Regions from separate parts of the Streptomyces diastaticus subsp. diastaticus genome, predicted to be linked through region 1. Evidence: riboswitches for the same ligand, from Rfam matches in the RefSeq annotation. Region 1 holds a riboswitch; the other holds the start of a gene.
The links. A riboswitch is a leader RNA that binds a small molecule or an ion and turns the genes downstream of it on or off. The one in region 1 is predicted to bind glycine.
Positions count from the first base shown of each region.

Region 2: it holds a riboswitch for glycine, as region 1 does, so the genes downstream of both, gcvT (glycine cleavage system aminomethyltransferase GcvT) here and gcvP (aminomethyl-transferring glycine dehydrogenase) in region 1, are expected to answer to the same signal.

Region 1 is NZ_BLLN01000003.1:1,320,939-1,332,439, reverse strand. Features, by position in the region: gene Sdia_RS14405 (glutamate-cysteine ligase family protein) at 1-928, opposite strand, end outside; gene Sdia_RS14400 (hypothetical protein) at 1,522-2,112, shown strand; gene Sdia_RS14395 (DUF5999 family protein) at 2,428-2,634, shown strand; gene gcvP (aminomethyl-transferring glycine dehydrogenase) at 2,741-5,626, opposite strand; glycine riboswitch at 5,804-5,901, opposite strand; gene Sdia_RS14385 (PRC-barrel domain-containing protein) at 6,018-6,389, shown strand; gene Sdia_RS14380 (DNA polymerase IV) at 6,468-7,847, opposite strand; gene Sdia_RS14375 (MerR family transcriptional regulator) at 7,906-8,541, opposite strand; gene Sdia_RS14370 (bifunctional nuclease family protein) at 8,705-9,181, opposite strand; gene ftsR (transcriptional regulator FtsR) at 9,245-9,976, opposite strand; gene Sdia_RS30120 (double zinc ribbon and FHA domain-containing protein) at 9,992-10,912, opposite strand; gene Sdia_RS14355 (DUF881 domain-containing protein) at 10,995-11,501, opposite strand, start outside.
Region 2 is NZ_BLLN01000005.1:1,825,042-1,836,542, reverse strand. Features, by position in the region: gene Sdia_RS25305 (SAM-dependent methyltransferase) at 1-491, shown strand, start outside; gene Sdia_RS25300 (SAM-dependent methyltransferase) at 537-1,337, shown strand; gene Sdia_RS25295 (hypothetical protein) at 1,422-1,997, shown strand; gene Sdia_RS25290 (hypothetical protein) at 2,808-3,059, shown strand; gene Sdia_RS25285 (response regulator transcription factor) at 3,056-3,490, shown strand; gene Sdia_RS25280 (L-serine ammonia-lyase) at 3,487-4,869, opposite strand; gene glyA (serine hydroxymethyltransferase) at 5,034-6,305, opposite strand; gene gcvH (glycine cleavage system protein GcvH) at 6,325-6,702, opposite strand; gene gcvT (glycine cleavage system aminomethyltransferase GcvT) at 6,836-7,960, opposite strand; glycine riboswitch at 8,001-8,119, opposite strand; glycine riboswitch at 8,120-8,224, opposite strand; gene Sdia_RS25260 (AAA family ATPase) at 8,500-9,231, shown strand; gene Sdia_RS25255 (enhanced serine sensitivity protein SseB) at 9,314-10,081, shown strand; gene Sdia_RS25250 (enhanced serine sensitivity protein SseB C-terminal domain-containing protein) at 10,235-11,017, shown strand.

The sequences.
Region 1 (11,501 bases):
GCAGCACCATCTCGGCGAGTCCGGGGGCCTCGCCCGCCGCCACCACCGCCTCGGGGTCCTCGTCGTCGCAGATCGGCAGCAGGCCGGGGAAGTAGCGCAGGTTCTCCTCGAAGAGTTCCAGGGCGCTGGAGATCCACCGCTCGCCGAACCAGGTGCGCGGGCGCACCCCCTGGGCCTGGAGTTCCACCGGACGGGTGTCGATCGACTGGAGGAAGAGCGGCACCCGGGACTCGCGCCACAGCTCCTTGCCGAAGAGGAAGGGCGAGTTGGCGCCGACGGCGATCTGCACGGCGGCGACGGCCTGCGCGGCGTTCCACACGTCGGCGAAGCGGTCGGGGGTCACCTGGAGGTGGAGCTGCACGGAGGTGCAGGCGGCCTCGGGGGCGATCGAGGAGGCGGTGTAGCGCAGCCGCTCGACGCCCTCGATGTCGAGCGGGAATTCCTCGCCCCGGGCCGCGACGATCTCGTCGTTGAGAAGGCGGTAGCGGTCGACGTCGGTGAGATTGGCGGAGACGAGGTCGTCGCGGGTGAGCGTCGGAAGAATTCCGATCATGACGATCCCGGCGTCCAGCTCGCCCGCTTTGCGGTCGGCATACCCGAGGCCGATCCGCAACTCCTCGGCCAGCCGGTCCAGGACGCGGTCGCCCAATCGATGGGGGGCGATATTCACTTCCAGATTGAACATTCCGAGCTCGGTCTGGAAATCGCGGCTGGCGATCCGCTCCAGCACTTGCTGGTTCATCATTCGCGGCAGGCCGTCGGAGCCCGCGAGATTGAGTTCGATCTCCAGGCCCAGGAGGTTCTTCGGGCGGTCGAAGCGCTTCTCGTCCAGCATCCGCTCCAGCGCCCGCCGGCACTGCTGAAGTTTGCGGCGGAACGCATGCCGATCCGCCAGATCGAAGGATCCCGCCTCGACCTTCTCACCCATCGATGCCCTCCCCGGGGTACTGGTCCCCGGCTGCCGCCCAGGGCTGGTCCACGGAACATGATGCCCAGGCAATGCGATCCATAACGCCCCGCGACAGCCCGCCGCGCGCTAGGCTCGATCGCGACCGAGGCACTGGGCACATTCACGCGGCAAGCCGCGGGCGAATGGCCTCCCGCACCCCGGCACCTGTTCGGCCCTCGTCCGTCGCTCACTCGTCCCGCGGAGGCTGACGAGTGGGTGGCGAAATCGCCGACAGGAACAGGCCGACCGCCTGCGGGATGAATATCCAGGTCACAGGCGTGCCGCACCGGGAAAACGCGGATGAACCCCTCATTATGGCGACCGAATACCGCCTTGCCCGCATTTCCGAGCACCGGTAGGCGAAGCGCCGATGGAACACATGTCGTATAAACTCCGCGAACGAGGCAGTGAATTGGCGACCGCCAGGACCTGTCCGGCGGATCATCGCGGCCTCGCGCACCGTTCTACCGGAGGGGGCCCCGGTCCCTGCCCCGCCCCTTCGCTCCGAGCTGACAGTGTCGTCCGCGCCCTGCCCTGATGTCCCCTGCCTGCCCGACGAGAGGCGACCCACCATGCCGCTGCACTTCTTCCCGGCTCCCGCGCCCGCCGAGCGCAGCGTCCTCGCCGCCCTCGGCTCCCCGACGGCCGTCCGCGAGGCCCGCACCTCCGCGCTCCGCGCGGCGACCGGTCCCACCCGCCCGGAACTCCCGCTGCCCGTCCACGTCATGGACCGCGCCACCCTGGAGAGCGAATCGCCGACCCGGCTGGCCGGCTGGCGGTTCCTCATCCGCAGCGGCGACCGGGCCGTGGCCGCCGCCGACACCCGCCTCACCCCGGACGGCTGGGCCTTCTCCCACTTCTTCGAAGGTCCGTACGCCACCGCCACCGAGGCGGCCCTGCGCAAGGCCGACGGCCTCGCCGAGCCGCACCAGCCGCGCCTGCTGTCGGTCCCGGGGCTGTACATGCTGACGCTCTGGCTGCACGGCGACCCGGCGGCCGACGCCGGCCGGGGCGGCCCCCTCCCCACCGACCTTCTCGTCCCGATCGCCCCGGCCCCGCCCGGCATCGCCGCCCACCGGCCCTATCCGGCGGCCGAGCTGCTGCCGGTGCTGACCCGCCGCCTCTCGCCCGGCCAGTTGCCGGGGCCGCTGCTGCCGGCCTGACCGTCCGGGCCGGCGACGGTCCGCCGTCCGCCCCGGGGCGCGGGGAAACACCACGCCCTCCTCGCGCCCCGGGGCACCCACCCTTCTGGGCTAGCCCGATGTGGCCACTTCCAACCACCCGAACTGACAGGGCAGTTGGCACGAACCGCCCGCACGGGTGACGCGTCCTCCCCGCACGAGGAGCGCTGCCGCGAAACGGCTGCGGATTCAGCGCCACGAGGCAACACTGGGACGGACCGAGCAGACCGGGGGACGGTCATGACCACGACGTCGAGCCGCAGGACAGCAACCACATCGCAGGGAGAGAACCCACCCATGTGCCAGCACCAGCCTCTCTGCCCCACCGCCGACTCCGCCGACCGGGAGGCCGCCCGCCTCCGGGCGCACCGCCCGGAACAAGGGTGGAGCCTGCTGTGCAACGGAGTCGTCATCTTCGAGGACACCGGGGAGCTGCTGCCCGACGGGCAGATCGTCCCCCCGCACCGGCCGCTGACCCCGGGACGGGTGACCAGGGCGGCGTGAGCGAGGAAGCGCGGTCGCCACGCACCGTGCGAGGAGAAACGGCGGGGCCGGCTCGGAGACATGTCCGAACCGGCCCTCACGTGTGTGCCCCTCCCGGAGCCGCGACTCAGTCCTCGTAGGCGTCCAGCGGCGGGCAGGAACAGACCAGGTTGCGGTCGCCGTAGGCCTGGTCGATCCGGCGGACCGGCGGCCAGTACTTGTCGGCCGCGTGCACACCCGACGGGAAGACGGCCTGCTCGCGGGTGTACGGGTGGTCCCACTCGCCGGTGAGGGTGCGGGCGGTGTGCGGGGCGTTGCGCAGCGGGTTGTCCTCGGCCGGCCAGGCGCCGGTGGCCACCTGCTCGATCTCGGCGCGGATGGCGATCATCGCCTCGCAGAAGCGGTCCAGCTCGGCGAGGTTCTCGCTCTCGGTCGGCTCGATCATCAGCGTGCCGGCGACCGGGAAGGACATGGTCGGCGCGTGGAAGCCGTAGTCGACCAGCCTCTTGGCGACGTCGTCGACGCTGACACCGGTGGCCTTGGTGAGCGGACGCAGGTCGATGATGCACTCGTGGGCGACGAGACCGCCGGGACCGGTGTAGAGCACCGGGAAGTGCGGCTCCAGCCGCTTGGCGATGTAGTTGGCGCCGAGGACCGCGACCTGGGTGGCGCGCTTGAGCCCCTCGCCGCCCATCAGCCGGACGTACGACCAGGAGATCGGGAGTATGCCCGCCGAACCCCACGGGGCGGCCGAGACGGGGCCGACACCGGTGGCGGGTCCGGCGGCGGGCTGGAGCGGGTGGTTGGGCAGGTAGGGCGCCAGGTGCGCGCGGACGCCGACCGGACCGACGCCGGGGCCGCCGCCGCCGTGCGGGATGCAGAAGGTCTTGTGCAGGTTGAGGTGGGAGACGTCACCGCCGAACCGGCCGGGCTTGGCGAGGCCGACCAGCGCGTTGAGGTTGGCGCCGTCGACGTACACCTGGCCGCCCGCGTCGTGGACGGCGGCGCAGATGTCGGCGACGTGCGCCTCGAAGACACCGTGGGTCGACGGGTAGGTGATCATGAGCACGGCGAGCTGGTCGCGGTACTGCTCGATCTTGGCCCGCAGGTCCCCGATCTCGATCTCGCCGTCGTCGGAGGTCTTCACGACGACGACCTTCATACCGGCCATGACGGCGCTGGCGGCGTTGGTGCCGTGGGCCGAGGAGGGGATCAGGCAGACGGTACGGTCCAGGTCGCCGTTGGCCCGGTGGTAACCGCGTACGGCGAGCAGCCCGGCCAGTTCGCCCTGCGAACCGGCGTTGGGCTGGAGGGAGACCTTGTCGTAGCCGGTGACCTCGGCGAGGCGCTCCTCCAGCTCGCGGATGAGCGTGAGGTAGCCCTGCGCCTGGCCGGCGGGGGCGAAGGGGTGCAGGGCGCCGAACTCCGGCCAGGTGACCGGCTCCATCTCGGTGGTGGCGTTCAGCTTCATCGTGCACGAGCCGAGCGGGATCATGCCCCGGTCCAGCGCGTAGTCCCGGTCGGCCAGCCGGCGCAGGTAGCGGAGCATGGCCGTCTCGGAGCGGTACTGGTGGAAGACCGGGTGGGTCAGGTACGCGTCCTCGCGGAGCAGCGTCCCGGGCAGCGCGTCCGGCGCGGCCCCGTCCAGCTGGTCCACGTCGGCGCCGACACCGAAGGACTCCCAGACGGCGGTGAGGTGGGCGCGGGTGGTGGTCTCGTCGCAGGCGACGGAGACGTGGTCGGTGTCGACCAGCCGCAGGTTGACTCCCCGCTCGCGGGCGGCGGAGGCGACCTCGGCGGCCCGGCCGGGAACCCGCGCCGTCACGGTGTCGAAGAAGGACTCCTCGGTGACCTCGACACCGCCCTGGCGGAGACCGGCGGCGAGGAGCGCCGCGAAACGGTGGGTGCGTCCGGCGATGGCGCGCAGTCCCTCGGGCCCGTGGTAGACGGCGTACATGCCGGCCATCACGGCGAGCAGTACCTGCGCGGTGCAGATGTTGCTGGTGGCCTTCTCACGGCGGATGTGCTGCTCGCGCGTCTGGAGGGCGAGCCGGTACGCGCGGTCGCCGTCGGCGTCCACCGAGACGCCGACCAGGCGGCCGGGCAGGCTGCGGGCGAACTTCTCGCGGACCGCCATGTATCCGGCGTGGGGGCCGCCGAAGCCCATCGGGACACCGAAGCGCTGGGTGGTGCCGACGGCGATGTCCGCGCCGAGCTGTCCGGGCGGGGTCAGCAGGGTCAGGGCGAGCAGGTCGGCGGCGACGGTGACGACGGCGCCCAGCTCGTGCGCCGCGTCGATCACCGGCTTGAGGTCGCGGACGGCGCCGGAGGCGCCGGGGTACTGGAGGAGGACGCCGAAGACGCCCCGCTCGGCCACCTCGGCGGGGATGCCCTCGCCGAGGTCGGCGACGACCACCTCGACACCGGTCGGCTCGGCGCGCGTCTCGATCACCGCGACGGTCTGCGGGAAGGCGTCGGCGTCGATGAGGAAGACGCCCTCCTTGACCTTGCCGACCCGGCGCGACAGCGCCATCGCCTCGGCCGCGGCGGTGCCTTCGTCCAGCAGCGAGGCGCCGGAGGTGGGCAGGCCGGTGAGGTCGGCCACGGCGGTCTGGAAGTTCAGCAGCGCCTCCAGCCGGCCCTGCGAGATCTCCGGCTGGTAGGGCGTGTACGCCGTGTACCAGGCCGGGTTCTCCATGACGTTGCGCAGGATGACCGGCGGGGTGAAGGTGCCGTAGTAGCCGAGGCCGATCATGGAGTCGACGACCTGGTTGCGGTCGGCGAGACCGCGCAGTTCGGCGAGGACCTCGGCCTCCGAGCGGCCCTCGGGCAGGTCCAGGGCGTCGGCGCTCTTGATCACGTCGGGGACGGCGGCGGCGGTGAGTTCGTCCAGCGAGCCGTAGCCCACCTGGGCCAGCATCTTGGCGCGGTCACCGGCGTCGGGCCCGATGTGCCGCTGTTCGAACGGGACGCCCTGTTCCAGGCGGGAGAGCGGGATGCGGTTGGCGGTCATTGCGGAGGCCTCCTGGTCGACGCGACCTGCGAGGGGCACCCGCCGCGGGTGCCCGTACGGCCTCCCCCTCTGTCATCCGGACCTGAGAGCTTCACCGGCGCGGGCACCGGTTTTCACCGTCGGTGAGGCCGAGGTGCGCACGGACCGTCCGCCACCCGCCCTGCTTTCCAGAGTGACCTCGTCCGTGCGGTACGGGGGCCTGAGAGATTCCGGGGAGGAGTTGCTCCTTCGGCGCCTCCGCGGTGATCGCCGGAGGACTCTCCCGCACGGGGTCGACAGCCACAGCCAGCCTATCAGCGGGGACCACGCAGGGTCCGTTCGAGTGGCCGAGCGGCAGGAAGTGCTCTTTCGTAGGAGGGACGGATGTGCTGCGATGCCCTGGGAGGGTTCCGTGCAGAGCGATATCGATCCCCGCAGCCTGATCGGACGCAAGGCGTTCGACCGCGACGGCACCAAGGTGGGCACGGTCGACGAGGTCTATCTGGACGACGCGACCGGCGTCCCCGAGTGGGCCGCCGTCCGCACCGGCCTCTTCAGCCGCGACGCCTTCGTCCCCCTCGAACCGAGCGAGCTGACCGACGGAGGACTGCGTATACCGTTCGCGCGCGCCCTCATCCGCGACGCCCCGGACTTCGGTGTGGGCCGCCACCTCTCCCCGGAGCAGGAACTCCAGCTCTACCATCACTACGGCCTGGACCTCGCCGCCCCGGAGCCGCCCGCGGACCGCGACTTCGGCCACGTCGCGGGCACCGAGGAGACCTGACCCAGGGCCGGGGGAGAGCGGGCGGGAGCGCCGGGAACACGGCCGGACCCCGGAGGCCGCGCGGGCCCCGCCCGCCGGTCACCCCTCCCCGTGTCCGCTCTCCACCACCAGCGGCAGCGGCGCGGTCAGGCTGAGCTCCGGGTCCTCCGTGCGGAAGGTGCGCACCCGGCCCGGCGCCGAGGTCGGTGTCTCGAAGCGGACCGTCACCCGCCCCACGCCGCTCCCCTGGATCCAGCCGTGGCCGTGGACTTCGTGGACGACGTCATGGCCGGCGGGCCAGCGCCGTTCCTCCGGCGCCGCCGGCGCCACGGTGTCCACGGCCTCGGCCTCAATCCCCTCGGGGGCCTCCGGCTCCCGCCCGGTCTTCCCGGCGACCGCCCGCTCCCCCGCGGCCTGGGCGAACAGGTCCTCCTGTGTGTAGTCGGCGAGGCCGCTCACGCCCACGCCCAGGAGCCGGACACCACCAGTGGTGTCCACGCCCTCCAGGAGCCGGGCGGCCGACTCCCGGACGACGGCGGGGTCGTCGGTGGGGCCGCGCAGCGTCTCCGAACGCGTCAGGGTCGAGAAGTCGTACCGGCGGACCTTGAGGACCACCGTGCGCCCTGAACGGCCCGCCTCGCGCAGCCGCCCGGTGCACCGCTCCGCCAGCCGCGCGACCTCGCCGCGCACCCGGACCCGGTCGTGGATGTCGAGGTCGTAGGTGTCCTCCACGGAGACGGACTTGCCCTCGCGCTCCGAGACGACGGGCCGCTCGTCGAGGGCGAGGGCCATGGCGTACAGCCCCGCGCCGTGCGCCTTGCCGAGCAGCCGGACCAGTTCGTCCTGGCCCGCCTCGGCGATCTCCTCGACGGTGGTGATGCCCGCGCGGCGCAGGTGGTCTCCGGTGGCCGGGCCGACGCCCGGCAGCACCCGGACCGGAAGCGGTGCCAACAGATCCCGCTCGGTACCCGGCTCGATCAGGAGCAGGCCGTCGGGTTTGGCCCGCTCGGAGCCGATCTTGGCGAGCATCTTCGACACGGCGAGCCCGACCGATCCGCTCAGCCCGGTGACCCGCCGGATGTCCGCCCGCAGCCGGCGGGCCGTCTCCTGGGCCGAGGCGCTGTCCCAGGCGGCCCCACCCGCTTCCAGGTCGACGAAGGCCTCGTCGAGGCTGAGCGGCTCCACCAGCGGGGAGAGCGCCCGCAGCAGCCCCATGACCTGGTTGCTGATGTCGCGGTAGAGGGTGAAGCGAGGCGTGAGATAGGCGGCGTGCGGCGCCAGCCGGCGCGCCTGCGCGGTGGGCATCGCCGAGTGCACCCCGAACCGCCGTGCCTCGTACGAGGCGGTCGCGACCACACCGCGCGGCCCCAGCCCGCCGACCACCACCGCCTTGCCACGCAGGCTCGGCTTGGCGGCCTGCTCCGCCGAGGCGTAGAAGGCGTCCATGTCCAGGTGGAGGATGGTCGGCGTGGATCTCACGTCTTCGATGCTGCCCCATGCCACCGACAACGGTGGCCGTGCGGCTCGGGGGCGCGGTTCAGACCGCGCGGTTGCGCCGCCGGGCGAGTTCGTCGGCGGGGTGGTGGCGGATCACCGTCTCGCCGGTCTCCACCCGCTCGCCGTGAAGCTGCGCGAGGGCACTCTCCACGTCCTGGCAGACCACGCCCACGGCGATGCCGAAGACGCCCTGACCGCCCTGGAGGAGGCCGACCACCTCGTCGGGCGAGGTGCACTCGTAGACGGTGGCGCCGTCACTCATCAGCGTCATCCGTTCCAGGTCGCGGAAACCTCCGTCACGCAGGTGCTGGACGGTGGTGCGGATGTTCTGCAAGGACACGCCGGTGTCCAGGAGCCGCTTGACGATCTTGAGGACGACCACGTCACAGAAGCCGTAGAGCCGTTGCGCACCGCCTCCGTGCGGCGGCCTCACGCTCGGCTCGACCAGTCCCGTACGAGCCCAGTAGTCCAGTTGGCGGTAGGTGATCCCGGCCGCGGCGCAGGCGGTGGGCCCCCGGTATCCGATGTCGTCCCCGGCCCTCTCCATGCCGTCCGCGACGGCCTCGACCGGCCGCCCCTGCCGTGCCGCCGACCTGCCGTGAAGCGGGTACGGACCGCGCTCGCGGGGGCTGAGCCCCGGAGCACCCCCCGTCGTACCGTCGCCGCTGATGCTCACGCCGACCCTCCGTCCTTGACCTGCTTGTCGACGGTAGGCAGTCACCCGGGGTGCGTCAACGATCGCCACACTCGCCACGCCGGGTGATATTCCCCCCAAGAGTGGTTTACCGTGTCCCGCTTCCGGGAAAGGGGCGCCGAATGGCCGGCGGGGGTGACTCTCGCTACTGGCTGTTGTTGGTGCCGAAGTCCTCGGGCGAGATCTGGTCGAGGAACTCGCGGAACTTCTCGACCTCGTCCTCCTGCTCGTCCGGGATGGCGATACCCGCGTCGTCGAGGACCCCGTCACTGCCGTAGATCGGCGTGCCGGTGCGCAGCGCGAGCGCTATGGCGTCGGACGGGCGGGCACTCACCTCGACCCCGCCGGCGAAGACCAGTTCCGCGTAGAAGACGCCTTCCCGCAGGTCGGTGATGCGCACTTCGGTCAGCTCCTGCCCCACGGCCTCCAGGACGTCCTTGAAGAGGTCGTGCGTCAGCGGCCTGGCAGGGGCCATGCCCTGCTGGGCAAACGCGATGGCGGTCGCCTCACCCGGTCCGATCCAGATGGGGAGGTAGCGGTCGCCTCCCACTTCGCGCAGGAGCACGATCGGCTGGTTGGAGGGCATTTCGACCCGGACACCTACGACGTCGAGCTCGTTCACACAGCAACCCTAGGACGTGCCCGGCGGGTTTGGGTAGTCGGGCTCCCCCCGGATCACGCCGGATCAGGACGGACGCACGCCGAGGGCGGCCTGGAAGAACACCGAATGGAGGCTCGTGGTGAGCTCGGCCAGTTCCCTGGTGCGCTCCTGGGCATGGGCTCTGGTCTGCGGATTCCGGTGCAGGCGCAGGGGTGCGACGATCTGCTCGACCAGGGATGCCTCCCGGTCCGCGGCGGCCTTCATGGCCCGCAGATGCCGGGGCTCGATTCCCGAGCGGCCCAGTTCGGCCACCAGAGCGGCGACACGCACCGCCTGGGCGTCGTAGTCCCCCTCGGGCAGCGGACCGATCAGCCCGTACGACTCCCACTCGGCGAGTTCCTCCTCGCCGACCCCGGCGGCGGTCAGGAGCTCCGCCCGGCCGATCCGGCGGACGGTGGGGGTGCCGGGCTCCGGGTCCCCGGCCTCGCGCTGCCGGCCGACGGCGGGGAGCGGGTGTTCCTCACCGCGCTCGACGGCGTCCAGGTGCTCCTTGATGACCTTGAGCGGGAGGTAGTGGTCGCGCTGCATGCGGAGCACCTGCGCGAGCCGCTCGATGTCCTGCGGGCTGAACTTGCGGTAGCCCGAGGGGGTCCGTTGCGGCTCGATGAGCCCCTCGGACTCCAGGAAACGGATCTTGGAGATGGTCACTTCGGGGAACTCGTCACGGAGCGTGCTGAGCACCGTGCCGATACTCACCGGCCGACTGTCGGCGGCGGCGGTGCCGTTGCCGGCACCGCCCCTCGCTGATTGACGCATAGACCTTCCTGACGGTCAGATGCCCCGCTGGCTGGCGTAGAAGACCAGCCGGTACTTGCCGATCTGCACCTCGTCGCCGTTGGCGAGCGCGACGGCGTCGATGCGCTCGCGGTTGACGTAGGTGCCGTTGAGGCTGCCCACGTCGGCGACGGTGAAGGCCCCGTCCTCCTGGCGGCGGAACTCGACGTGGCGGCGGGAGACCGTCACGTCGTCCAGGAAGATGTCACCCTGCGGGTGGCGCCCCGCCGTCGTGAGGTCCCCGTCGAGCAGGAACCGGCTGCCGGCGTTGGGCCCGCGGCGCACCACCAGCAGCGCCGATCCGGCCGGGAGGGCGTCCACGGCGGCCTGGGCCTCCTGGGAGAGCGTGGGCGCCGGGTTCTGCCCGGTCACCTCCGCCTCGTACGCCTCCAGCCCCGAGATCGAGATCGTCGAGGTGGTCTCCGACGGACGCTCCTGGGCCGCCTGGGCGGTCAGGGGCGCTCCGCAGTTGGAACAGAAGCGGCCGGCCTCGGCGTTGCGGTGCCCGCACCTGCTGCACACCATGGACGGGCCCTCCTGCCGCGGCTGCCCTGCGGGGGCATCGGTTCCGTACGGGCCGGGACCGAAGTCTCCACCCGTACTTGAGGTTGATGGTTCACCGAAACCTATGCCGCCGGCACCGGAGCGGTCAACGGACGACGCGCCCGAATTGTCACCGCCGGCCACCTCGTCACGGAACAGGGGACGCTCTCCCTGCTCCTCCACTCCCTGGTTCGGTGCGCGGTGCCGGGCGGCCTTGCCGCCGTCCTCGCGCCCACTCTTGCCGAACAACTTCGCAAACAACTTCACGGGCGATTCCCCTTGACCGAAACAGACCCGCCCGTGGGGCAGGACGAACCCTGATTGCACACGACGGCCGATCCGGACGCCTTCACCGCGTCCGTCTCCACCGCACAGTTTCCACCACGCGCCGCCTCCACTGTGCGCCGACCCCCCGCAACCTCATGCCCCGCCGGGACACGGCGCATACACTCGCGCCTCACTCGTTCGACGACCGAGCGTAGTCAGGCTGCTCCGCCGGTCGCAAGGCGTCCACCACGATCTTCTCCTCACGTGTCACCACCACCGTGGCCTGCTCCTTCTCCAGCGTCTGGACCACCCCACCAGGGATGTTGAGGGCCGGTTCGAGATCCTGCGGATTACCGATGACCTTGAAACGGTAAGGACGGGTGATCTTGTTCCCGTCGACGTTGACGCCGCCCGAGCCGTCACTCAGATACGTGCCCGCGACCACCCGCACGTCGTTCACCTGGATCGCCTCCGCGCCCGCCGCCCGCAGCTCCTGGACGGCGTCCAGGAGCATGTCGGCGCGGACGGTGCCGGCGGGGTCCTGGACGGTGAGGGTGATGCCCGGGCCCGTCGCCGCGACGTTCCCCGCGAGGATGCCCAACTGACGCTCCTTCTCGACGGTCTGGCGGCGCGCCTCCTCGGCCTGGTCCGAGCTGTTCTCCAGCTCGGTCCGCTGGTCCTCCAGACGCTGCTTCTC
Region 2 (11,501 bases), on a different contig from region 1:
CCCACGCCGGCGCCCTCCTCGCCGGGCCCCCCGACGGCGCCACCGCCTGCCTCGAAGCCGAGGTCCGCGACCCGGCCGTCCTCGCCGGTGCCGCCCGCACCCCGCCCTTCTCCCGGCCGGTGGCGGTGCCGCTGCCCGGCGTCCCCGTCTTCGCCCCCGGCGCCGCCGAGGCCCGGCGCGTCGTCCGCCGCCTGGTCGCGGCGGTCCCCGCCGGCAGCCACGCCGCCCTCGACCTCGGAGGCACCGCCGACGCCGAGGCCGTGGCCTTCTGGAACGCCCACGCCCACGCCCAAGCCCACGCCCGCGCCGCACCGCCGGTCACGGCCCGGACCGCCGCCGGGGCCGCCGCTTTCCTGGGCGGCCGGGAACGGCGGGAGCCCGGCGTCGTCTCCTGCCCGCACCCGCACCCGCACCCGCACCCGGAACCGGCCGCCGCCGGCACGCTCCCGGCCCGGCTCCCGCCGTACGCGGCGGTGGCCCGCGAACCCTGAACCTCCCCGCCCCGCACGAGAACCCCTGGACGGAGACCCGCCACCATGACCCAGACCCCGCAGATCGACACCAGCAAGCCCCACCCCGCCCGCCTCTACGACTGGTACCTCGGCGGCAAGGACAACTACCCGCCCGACGAGGAACTCGGACGGCGGCTGACCGAGTTCGCCCCGGTCATCCCCGTGATGGCGCGCATGAACCGGGCCTTCACCCTGCGCGCCACCCGCTGGCTCGCCGGACAGGGCGTCCGCCAGTTCCTGGACATCGGCACCGGCATCCCCACCGAGCCCAACCTCCACCAGGCCGCTCAGCGGCTCGCCCCCGAGGCCCGCGTCGTCTACTGCGACAACGACCCCGTCGTCCTCGCCCACGCCCAGGCCCTGCTGCACGGCACCCCTCAGGGCGCCCTCGGCTACGTCCAGGCCGACGCCCGGGAGACCTCCCGCATCCTCGACGAGGCCGCCGCCGTCCTCGACTTCGGCCGGCCCGTCGCCCTCTCCCTCAACGCCCTCCTCCACTTCCTCTCCGACGAGGACGGTGCCTACCGGCTCGTCGAGGAGCTGACCGCCCGCCTCGCCACCGGCAGCTATCTGGTCCTCTCCCACCTCACCCCCGACTTCCATCCCGAGGAGGCGTCCCGCAAGGTCCACGAGATGTACCGGGCGGGCGGTGTCACCATGGAGATGCGCACCCGGGAACGGTTCGCCCGGTTCTTCGACGGCCTCGACATCGTCGCCCCCGGCCTCGTCGCGGCCGAGGAGTGGCACCCCGAGCTGGGCGAGCCCGTGGAGGGCCAGGGCGGCGTCCACAGCGGGGCGTACGTGGGGGCGGCGCGCAAGCCCTGAGGACGACGGCGGTGCCGGTGGCCCGCGTCCGGGACCGGGGGTGCGCCCCGGAGGACGGTGAGCACGGCCCGCTGACGTCGTGGCGTGCCGAGCGCCGGTCCGCGGGCCGGACCGGCGCGCTCGCTGTGCCCGCGCGGGGCCGTTCACCACGACCGAGGGGCCTTCACGCGTCAGTCACCCCACGGCCTCCGGCTCCTCGCCGCGTCCGGCCTCGCCCTCGTCGCCGCCTCGCTCACCTCCTGCGGTGTCGAGGAGAGCAGGAACTACGAGGACGACGGCGCCCTCTCCGGCGCGATCACCTCGGTGCGCCTCGACGACCGCGCCGGCGGCGTCACGGTCGGCGGCGTCGAGAACGGCTCCCACCGGTTGCGCCGCACAGTCCCCTTCCAGGGCGAGCGGCCCGAGGGCGCCACCCACCGGATCGAGGGCCGCGTCCTGATCCTCGGCGGCTGCGGCACCCGCTGCTCCGTCGAGTACGCCGCCGACGTCCCCGCCGGTCTCCCGGTCAGCGGTGAGGTCTCCGGCGGTGCCGTCCGCCCGGCCCGGGTCGGAGAGGTCGAGGTGAGCACGGGCTCCGGCGGGGTCGAGCTGGACGGGGACCGGCACCGTCCCAACGCGGACCACCAACGGCCGCATCGACGGCAAGGGCATCGGAGGTGACCGGATCAGCGCCCGGACCACCAACGGCAGGATCGACCTGGCCCCCCGGACACCCCCGCCGGCATCCGGGCCGAGACCGCCGACGGGGCCGTCACCCTCACCGTCCCCCGGGCCGGTCACCGGGCGGCCGCCGACTCGGTCGACGGCGGCCGCACCGTCGAGGTCCCGCACGACCCGGCCGGCGAGTTCGCACCGGAGGTGCGCACCAGCAACGGCGACATCACCGTACGGAACGGCTGGGCCCCGCCGGGCGCGCGCCTCGCGGTGGCCTCAGCACTCGACGATCTGCACCGCCGGCCCGCCGCGCGCCGTCTCCTTGTACGTCACGGGCACGTCGGCCCCTTGTCGCGCTGTGCCCCCTCGGCCGGCATGTCCGGGGAAGGCGGAGGGGCGAGCCGCGCCTGTGGGGACTCTCCGGGAGTCGCGGCTCGGAGGGGCCCGAAGGCAGGAGTCCATCGCGGCGAGTCGTCGTTGCCCCGCACCGGGTGCGGAGCGGACGTCGCGGTCGAGGGAGACCTTCCGCATCGAGTGCCCGCTGACTCCGCACAGGCAACCGCCGTGCCCGAGGGGGTCCAGCCGGGGAGCCTTCACCATGCCGGCGAGGCAGGGCGTCCGGCGCGAGAAGCGGCAACGGCCGTATGCCGTCGACACCCGGACGAGCCGCCCTCACCCTGGAGCGGCGAAGCCGAAGGCACGCGATGGTCAGCGCCGGGTCTGGCTCAATTTCGTACCGCATGGGCGTTTCGTGCACTCCCCCGTTTTGATGCCAGGGAACTTGGTGAATGGCTCCGTCTGTGGATCACGGGGCGGGTGCCCGCCATTCTGGAACCGCAGAAGGGGGTGGCCGCAAAATTGCGGCGGAAACCCTTCGAGCATTCCTTGCTCCGATCTCTGGGAGAAATGATGAAGTCTGCCCGTGTGTTCGTGGTCGCTTTTCTCTGTGCGCTGACGATCGGCGGTGTCGCCGGCACCGCTGCCGCCGATACCGGTGGTGCCGGCACTCTGGCGTCTTCCTCCATCGCGCCGGCCGACGACAGCGGTTGGGGTTGCGTCCCGCGATGACCTGCGCGTACGCGGGGGCGGCCCGGCCCGTGGGGAGGTCCGGGGGCGGTGGTCCAGCTGATTGCGGAACGCGGGAACCATGCGGAGAAGGACCCCCCGGCTGCTTGATCGAAAGGCTGCGGGAAGTTGTCTGTACTGCCAGTAGCCGGGAAAGGGAAGTGCTCGGGCATATCGCGCGCGGAGCCACCTACAGGGAGATCGCCCGGCGCATGGACGTCAGCCTGCACACCGTGGACACCTACGTGCGCCGGATACGCGCGAAGACCGGAGCCCGGAACCGCACGCACCTGTTGCTGCTGGCTTCCCAGGGACTTCTCAGGGGCCTCCACGTCTGCCCCAGGGAGGTTCCCGGGACTTCTCGCCGTGCGGGAAGGGAAGGCCCTGACCGCGCTGAAAGACACGAACGCGCTGGTCAGGGCCGCTCTGCCTAGCACTCGATGATGTTCACCGCGAGACCGCCCCGGGCCGTCTCCTTGTACTTGACCGACATGTCCGCGCCGGTCTCCTTCATGGTCTTGATGACCTTGTCGAGGGAGACCTTGTGGGAGCCGTCGCCGCGCAGCGCCATCCGGGCGGCGGTGACGGCCTTGACCGCGGCCATGCCGTTCCGCTCGATGCACGGGATCTGGACCAGGCCGCCGACCGGGTCGCAGGTCAGGCCGAGGTTGTGCTCCATGCCGATCTCGGCGGCGTTCTCCACCTGCTCCGGGGTCCCGCCCAGGACCTCGGCCAGGGCGCCGGCCGCCATCGAGCAGGCCGAGCCGACCTCGCCCTGGCAGCCGACCTCGGCACCGGAGATCGAGGCGTTCTCCTTGAAGAGCATGCCGATGGCGCCCGCCGCGAGCAGGAAGCGCACCACGGCGTCCTCCTTCTCGGCCTCGGTGGCCGACCCGGCGGCGAAGTTCACGTAGTAGTGCAGGACGGCGGGGATGATCCCGGCGGCGCCGTTGGTCGGAGCGGTCACCACGCGGCCGCCCGCCGCGTTCTCCTCGTTGACGGCCATCGCGTAGAGGGTGATCCACTCCATGGCGAGCGCGGCCGGGTCGCCCTCGGCGCGCAGTTGGCGGGCGGAGTGGGCGGCGCGACGGCGGACCTTCAGGCCGCCCGGCAGCAGCCCCTCGCGGGTCATGCCCCGGCTGACGCAGGCCCGCATGACCTCCCAGATCTCCAGCAGTCCGGCGCGGATCTCCGCCTCGGAGCGCCACGCCCTCTCGTTCTCCAGCATCAGCGCGGAGATCGACAGGCCGGTGTCCCGTGCCAGCCGCAGCAACTCGTCACCGGTGCGGAAGGGGTGGGTCAGCACGGTGTCGTCGAGCTTGATGCGGTCCTCGCCGACCGCGTCCTCGTCGACCACGAAGCCGCCGCCGACCGAGTAGTACGTCTTCTCCAGCAGGGTCGCGCCGGTGTGGTCGAAGGCCCACAGGGTCATGCCGTTGGCGTGGTAGGGCAGGGCGCGGCGCCGGTGCAGGATAAGTTCCTCCTCGGCGTCGAAGGCGATCTCGTGGACGCCCAGCACGTTGAGGCGGCCGGTGGCGCGGATCTCGGCGATCCGGTCGTCGGCCCGCTCCACGTCGACCGTCCGCGGGGACTCGCCCTCCAGGCCGAGCAGGACCGCCTTGGGCGTGCCGTGGCCGTGCCCGGTCGCGCCGAGCGAGCCGAACAGCTCGGCGCGCAGCGAGGTGGTGTGGACGAGCAGCCCCTCGTTCTTGAGGCGGCGGGCGAACATCCGGGCGGCCCGCATCGGGCCGACCGTGTGCGAGCTGGACGGGCCGATGCCGACCGAGAACAGGTCGAAGACCGAGATGGCCACAGGAACTCCTAGCGGGAGGCGGACGGCGCTGTCCGCCGGAGGGGCAGGGGCGCGGGACCCGCGGGGTCCCGGGCGCGGCGGAGGGTGCGGGCCGACGAAAGCGGACCCGCACCCTCCAGTGTGCGCGGTGCGACGCCGGCGGGGGTGTACCGCCGGCGTCCGGACTACTTGAGTCCGGTGTACAGCGGGTGCTTCTCGGCGAGGGCGGTGACCCGCGCCTTCAGCGCCTCGGCCTCGTAGGAGGGCTTGAGGGCCTCGGCGATGATGTCGGCGACCTCGGCGAAGTCCTCCGCCTCGAAGCCGCGGGTGGCCAGCGCCGGGGTGCCGATGCGCAGACCCGAGGTGACCATCGGAGGCCGGGGGTCGTTCGGGACGGCGTTGCGGTTGACGGTGATGCCGACCTCGTGGAGGCGGTCCTCCGCCTGCTGCCCGTCCAGCTCGCTCATCCGCAGGTCGACCAGGACCAGGTGGACGTCGGTGCCGCCGGAGAGGACCGAGACGCCGTGGTCGGTGACGTCGGGCTGGATGAGGCGTTCGGCGAGGATGCGGGCACCCTCGACGGTGCGGTGCTGGCGCTCCTTGAACTCCTCGGAGGCCGCGACCTTGAACGCGACGGCCTTGGCGGCCACCACGTGCTCCAGCGGACCGCCCTGCTGGCCGGGGAAGACCGCGGAGTTGATCTTCTTGGCCAGGTCGGCGGTGGAGAGGATGACGCCGCCGCGCGGGCCGCCCAGCGTCTTGTGTGTGGTGGTGGTGACGACGTGCGCGTGCGGCACCGGCGAGGGGTGCAGCCCGGCCGCCACCAGCCCGGCGAAGTGCGCCATGTCCACCATCAGGTACGCCCCGACCTCGTCCGCGATCCTGCGGAAGGCGGCGAAGTCCAGCTGGCGCGGGTAGGCCGACCAGCCGGCCACGATCAGCTTCGGGCGGGACTCCTTGGCGAGCCGCTCGACCTCGGCCATGTCGACCTGACCGCTCTCGGCGTCGACGTGGTAGGCGACCACGTTGTAGAGCTTGCCGGAGAAGTTGATCTTCATGCCGTGGGTCAGGTGACCGCCGTGGGCCAGGTCCAGGCCCATGATCGTGTCGCCCGGCTTCAGCAGCGCGAACATCGCGGCGGCGTTGGCCTGCGCACCGGAGTGCGGCTGGACGTTGGCCGCCTCGGCGCCGAACAGCTCCTTGATGCGGTCGATGGCGATCTTCTCGATCACGTCGACGTGCTCGCAGCCGCCGTAGTAGCGGCGGCCGGGGTAGCCCTCGGCGTACTTGTTGGTGAGGACGGAGCCCTGCGCCTCCATGACGGCGACCGGAGCGAAGTTCTCCGAGGCGATCATCTCGAGCGTGGACTGCTGACGGAGCAGCTCGGCGTCGACGGCGGCGGCGACGTCCGGGTCGAGCTCGTGGAGGGGGGCGTTCAGAAGCGACTTCGAAGACATCACAGTCCCTGGGGTGGTCTCAGTTGCCGGAGAACTCGGTGTACGCGTCGGCCGAGAGCAGATCGTCCGGCTCCTCGGTGACGCGCACCTTGAACAGCCAGCCGCCCTCGAAGGGGGCGGTGTTCACCAGCGACGGGTCGTTCACGACGTCCTCGTTGATCTCGGTGATCTCACCGGAGACGGGGGAGTACAGATCGCTGACCGACTTGGTCGACTCCAGCTCGCCGCAGGTCTCGCCCGCGGTGACCGTGGAGCCGACCTCCGGGAGCTGGGCGTAGACGACGTCACCGAGCGCGCCTGCCGCGTACTCCGTGATGCCGATCGTCGACACGCCGTTCTCGGCGGCCGACAGCCACTCGTGCTCCTTGCTGTAGCGCAGCTGCTGGGGGTTGCTCATGGGGTGAATTCTCCTGTACGCGGGGGTGTGCTGGTGAACGGAAGGTCTCGCCATCCGGGACGGACCGGGTGCGTCGCGTCACTTCCGGGCCCGGCGCGCGGCCGGGCCCGCCCGGGGACGCGGGGACGTGGGGCTACTTCTGGCGCTTGTAGAAGGGCAGGGCCACGACCTCGTACGGCTCGTGGCTGCCGCGGATGTCGACGCCGACTCCGGGCGTGCCGGGCGCGGCGTGGCCGGCGTCGACGTACGCCATGGCGATCGGCTTGCCCAGGGTGGGGGAGGGGGCGCCCGAGGTGACCTCGCCGATCACCTGGCCGTCCGCGACCACCTGGTAGCCGGCGCGCGGCACCCGGCGGCCCTCGGCGACCAGGCCGACCAGGGTGCGGGGCGGGCGGGCGGCGGCCTCCTCGGCCGCCTTCTCCAGCGCCGCGCGGCCGACGAAGTCGCCCTCCTTCTCGAACTTCACCAGCCGGCCGAGTCCGGCGTCGAACGGCGTGAGCGCCCTCGTCAGCTCGTGGCCGTACAGCGGCATGCCGGCCTCCAGACGCAGCGTGTCGCGGCAGGAGAGCCCGCACGGCACCAGCCCCGCCTCGGCCCCGGCGGTGGTCAGCGCCTCCCACAGGGCCACCGCGTCACCGGGCGCCACGAACAGCTCGAAGCCGTCCTCGCCGGTGTAGCCGGTCCGTGCGATGAGCGCCTCGACCCCGGCCACGGTGCCGGGCAGGCCCGCGTAGTACTTCAGCTCCTCCAGGCCGGCGTCGGTGAGGGAGGCGAGGATCGCGCTGGAGGCGGGGCCCTGCACGGCCAGCAGCGCGTACGCGTCGCGGTCGTCGCGGACCTCGACGTCGAAGGAGGCGGCCCGTCCGGTCAGCGCGTCCAGCACCACCTGGGCGTTGCCGGCGTTGGCGACGACCATGAACTCGGGGGCCTCGACGGTACCGAGCCGGTAGACGATCAGGTCGTCGAGGATGCCGCCGTCCTCCTGGCAGATCATCGTGTAGCGGGCCCGGCCGGGGCCTACGGTGGCGATGTTGCCGACCAGGGCGTGGGCGAGGAAGCGGGTGGCGTCGGGGCCCAGCACGGTGATCTCGCCCATGTGGGAGAGGTCGAACAGCCCGGCGCGGGTCCGTACCGCCTGGTGCTCGTCGCGCTCACTGCCGTACCGCAGCGGCATGTCCCAGCCGGCGAAGTCGGTCATCGTGGCCCCGAGCGCCCGGTGCGTGGCGTCGAGTGCGGTCGTACGGGGGGTCTGGCTCATATCCGGGCGCTCCCAGGGCATGACGGCGAGGGGGAATCGATCCTCCCCATCTGTCATCGAAACCTGAGAGGTTCGCCCCGGCCACCCGGACGCGCGGCCGGGCGGCCATGACTTGCACCTTGGGTGGGGCCGACGGAGCGGCCCGCTTTTCAGATGTGCCTCGCCCGCGCGGTACGGGGCCTGAGAGATTCAAGGGAGGGACTTGCTCCTTCGGCGTCCTGACCAGGGCTTCGGGGCCCGGCAGAACTCTCCCGCGCGGATTCAAGCGGCCGGTATGCAGTTCGACGCCCATCATTGCACGCACCCCCGCCCGGCAGAACCCCTCCCCGTACGGGCGCACCCTGGCCCGTACGGCGCCCGCCGTCCCTCCCGCGAACGGCGGCTTCCAGCCATCCGGGCGCCACCGCCGCCACCAGGCGGAACCAACCGGCCCCCGCCCTGCGTGACCAGCCAGAGAAACCGCCGGTGGCGGCCGACAGGACCGGTAATCGGCTTGTGCCGCATTACCTTCTCTTTAACAATCGGGGAGGATGACGCACGTGACCGCACGGGGGGAGCCGACCACGGTGCAGAGCAGCAGCGGACGAGCGGTGTCCGCCCCGCCCCACAGTTCCGGCGGGCCCGTCCCGCCCGCCCTCGCCCTCGACGCCACCCTCTCCGCCCTGCCCGCCCAGCCGGGCGCCCGCCGGGCCCCGGCCGCCGTCCGCGACCTGCGGGGCCCCGGCGACCGCCCCGCACCCGACACCCTCACCTTCGGCCAGGGCGACCTGGTCGTCATCTCCGGCCTGCCCGGCAGCGGCAAGTCCACCCTGATCCGCCGCACCGTCCGCGCCGCCCGCGCCGACTCCCAGGACACCCGCGAGCAGTGGGAGGCCCGCCTCCCGGCCGCCCTGCCCTACGCCCTGTACCGCCCGCTGGCCCGGATCGCCCACTACGCCGCCCTGCGCCGCCTGCTCCGCTCGGGCCGCAGCGTCGTCGTCCACGACTGCGGCACCCAGAGCTGGGTCCGTCACTGGCTCACCCGGGAGGCCCGCCGCCGCGGCCGCTCCCTGCACCTGCTCTTCCTCGACGTCGACCCGGACACCGCCCTGGACGGCCAGCGGGCCCGCGGCAGAGGCGTCAGCAGGTACGCCTTCCTGCGCCACCGCCGCGCCGTCGCCCGCCTGCTGGCCGCCCTGGAGGCGGGCGACCCGCCGCGCGGCTGCGACGCCGCCGTCCTCCTCGACCGGGCCGCCGCCGGCCGGCTGCGCGCCCTCACCTTCCGCGCCTGAGTCAACTCCCGCTCCCCGACCGGCCCGCGACGCGGGTAGGGTCGGGGCGCAGGCGAGGTATGTGTGATCAGGCGGTGAGCAGATGAGCATCCCGGCCCAGGCCCCCCAAGGGGTCTACGGCGGATGGCCGAGCAACGAACTGGAGGAGGCCCTTGCGGCCTCCCTCGGCGCCGAGTCGGCGGGCGGACGGCTGGTCGAGGTCCTCGGCCGCAGCAGTGTCTGGGTCCCGCTGCCCAACGGCGGCGGCCCGGAGAGCGGCGCCCTGGACCTGCCGACGCTGGACATCGACGGCGGCGCGTACGTCCCGGTGTTCAGCTCGGAGCAGCAGTTCCGCTCCTGCGTCGGCGGCCACCTGGCCTTCGCCGTCGCCCCCGCCGCCGAGTTCGCCCGCGGCCTGCCCCCGCAACTGGGCATCGCGGTCAACCCGGGCGGCACCGTCGGCGTCCCGCTGCCCCCGCTCGCCGTGGCCGAACTGTGCCGCACCGGCCGGTCCCCGCTCGACGGGCCCGCCACCGGCGGCCGGGTGCGCACCTACGAGCCCGACTGGCAGGAGGACCCGGTGGACTTCCTCGGTGTCGCCGCCGGGGAGTTCGAGGAGTCCGGTGTCGTCGCCACCGCCCGGCGCTGCCTGGCCAGCGTCGAGGCCGAGGACCCGGTGCTGTTCATCGGCGTCGAGCTGAACCGCCGCGACGACGACGCGGCCCAGCGCGCCATGGACGCCCTCGGCCGCGCCCTGGGCCGCACGCCGGTCCCGTGGCCGGTCAACCTCGTCCTGCTGGACGCCACGGACGACCTGGTCGCCCGCTGGATGGCGGGCAAGCTGCGCCCCTTCTACCGGCGCGAGCCGTAGGCGGCGGGTCCGGCACCACGTCCGGGCCCGGCCTCGCCGACGGGTACAGGGCCTAAGCTGTCTTCATGCCGGGACCGGTTCCGCACGCGGAACCGGTCCCGGCATGACGGGGGCAGGCCCCGGGGGACGAAGTGACGAAGGGGCGGTCAACAGGTGAGTGCGTCGGGCACGGCCGCGGCCGGGCAGGTCGAGCACATGCTGCGCCAGGTGGCCCCCGGGCGGTACGACGCCTACGAGGGGTTGCTGCACGCGCTCGCCGACCCCGGCGGGCAGGTCTGGATGCTGCTCTGGCACGGCCAGGCCGGCTCGCCCGACGCGCAGTACGCCGCCATGGAGGTCGAAGGCCTCGGCTACGCGCCCTGCGTCACCTCCGCCCAGGAACTGGCGGCCAGCGGCTGGACCCGCGCCCACGAGGTGGTCGCCACCCGTGAGGCCGCCGCCGGGCTCTACCCGGACCAGGTCGGACTCTGGATCAATCCGCACGGTCCGGGCGGCGGCGTCGGCGTGCCCTGGGCGGACCTGCGCCGCCTCGCCGTCGGCCTCGACGCCCAGCCGCCGGGACCGCTGCGGATCTCCGAGCCGGTCATCGAACTCCCGCAGTTCTACGCCCTGCTGGGGCAGAACGCGCACCGCACCCCCGCGCTCCGCTCGCTGCGCCGCGCCTGGGTCCAGCCCGCCCTCGGCGTGCCGTACCTGGCGATCGGTCTCGACGTGTACGACCCGGGCGCGCACGCCGTGGAGTCGGTGCGGGCCATGATGCGCCAGTCGGTCGGCGCCGTCCCCGACGGCCTCGCCGTCTCCACCGTCGCCATGTCCGACCCCTACGACCCGGTCGCCCTCTGGCTGCGCGCCCACGCCCGCCCCTTCTACGACCGCGACGCCCACGCCGCCCCGCCCGCCTCCGGGTACGGGTACCCGCAGCCGTACGGCAGTTGAGTCCGGGCGGTCCCCGGGCCGCGCACTCGTGGCCGGCGCGCCCGTGCGGGCGACGCGCCCTCTCGGCGGTGCGGCCGACGCCCCCCGGCGCCCACCCGGCCGGCGGGCTCCGCGCGGGCGCCGGCGTGGCCCGCGCCCCGCGCGTCTCGCGCGACGGGGGAGTACCGGTGGCACCCGGGCCCACCCTTCTCCGGCGCAGGCCGGGCGCCTCGGTGGCGGGCCGCCTCACCTCCTCGGCCGGGGCCTCCGTCCGGCCGGGCCGGGCGTGGTCCGCTCCGGTTCCGTGGCCTTCGGCGCCCGGGCCGCGACCGGTTCCCCCGTCGCCGGCGACGGCTCGCGGCAGCCGTGGTTCTCCCGGAGCCGCTGGTCCCGGCCTGCCGAAGGGTGACGCGGGGGCGGGGGTGAGCCGTCGCCCCCGGGGAGCGCGCGGTACCCGACCGCCCGGCCGCGGCCCGGGCAGGCGGCCGGGCCGCCGCGTTCGGGC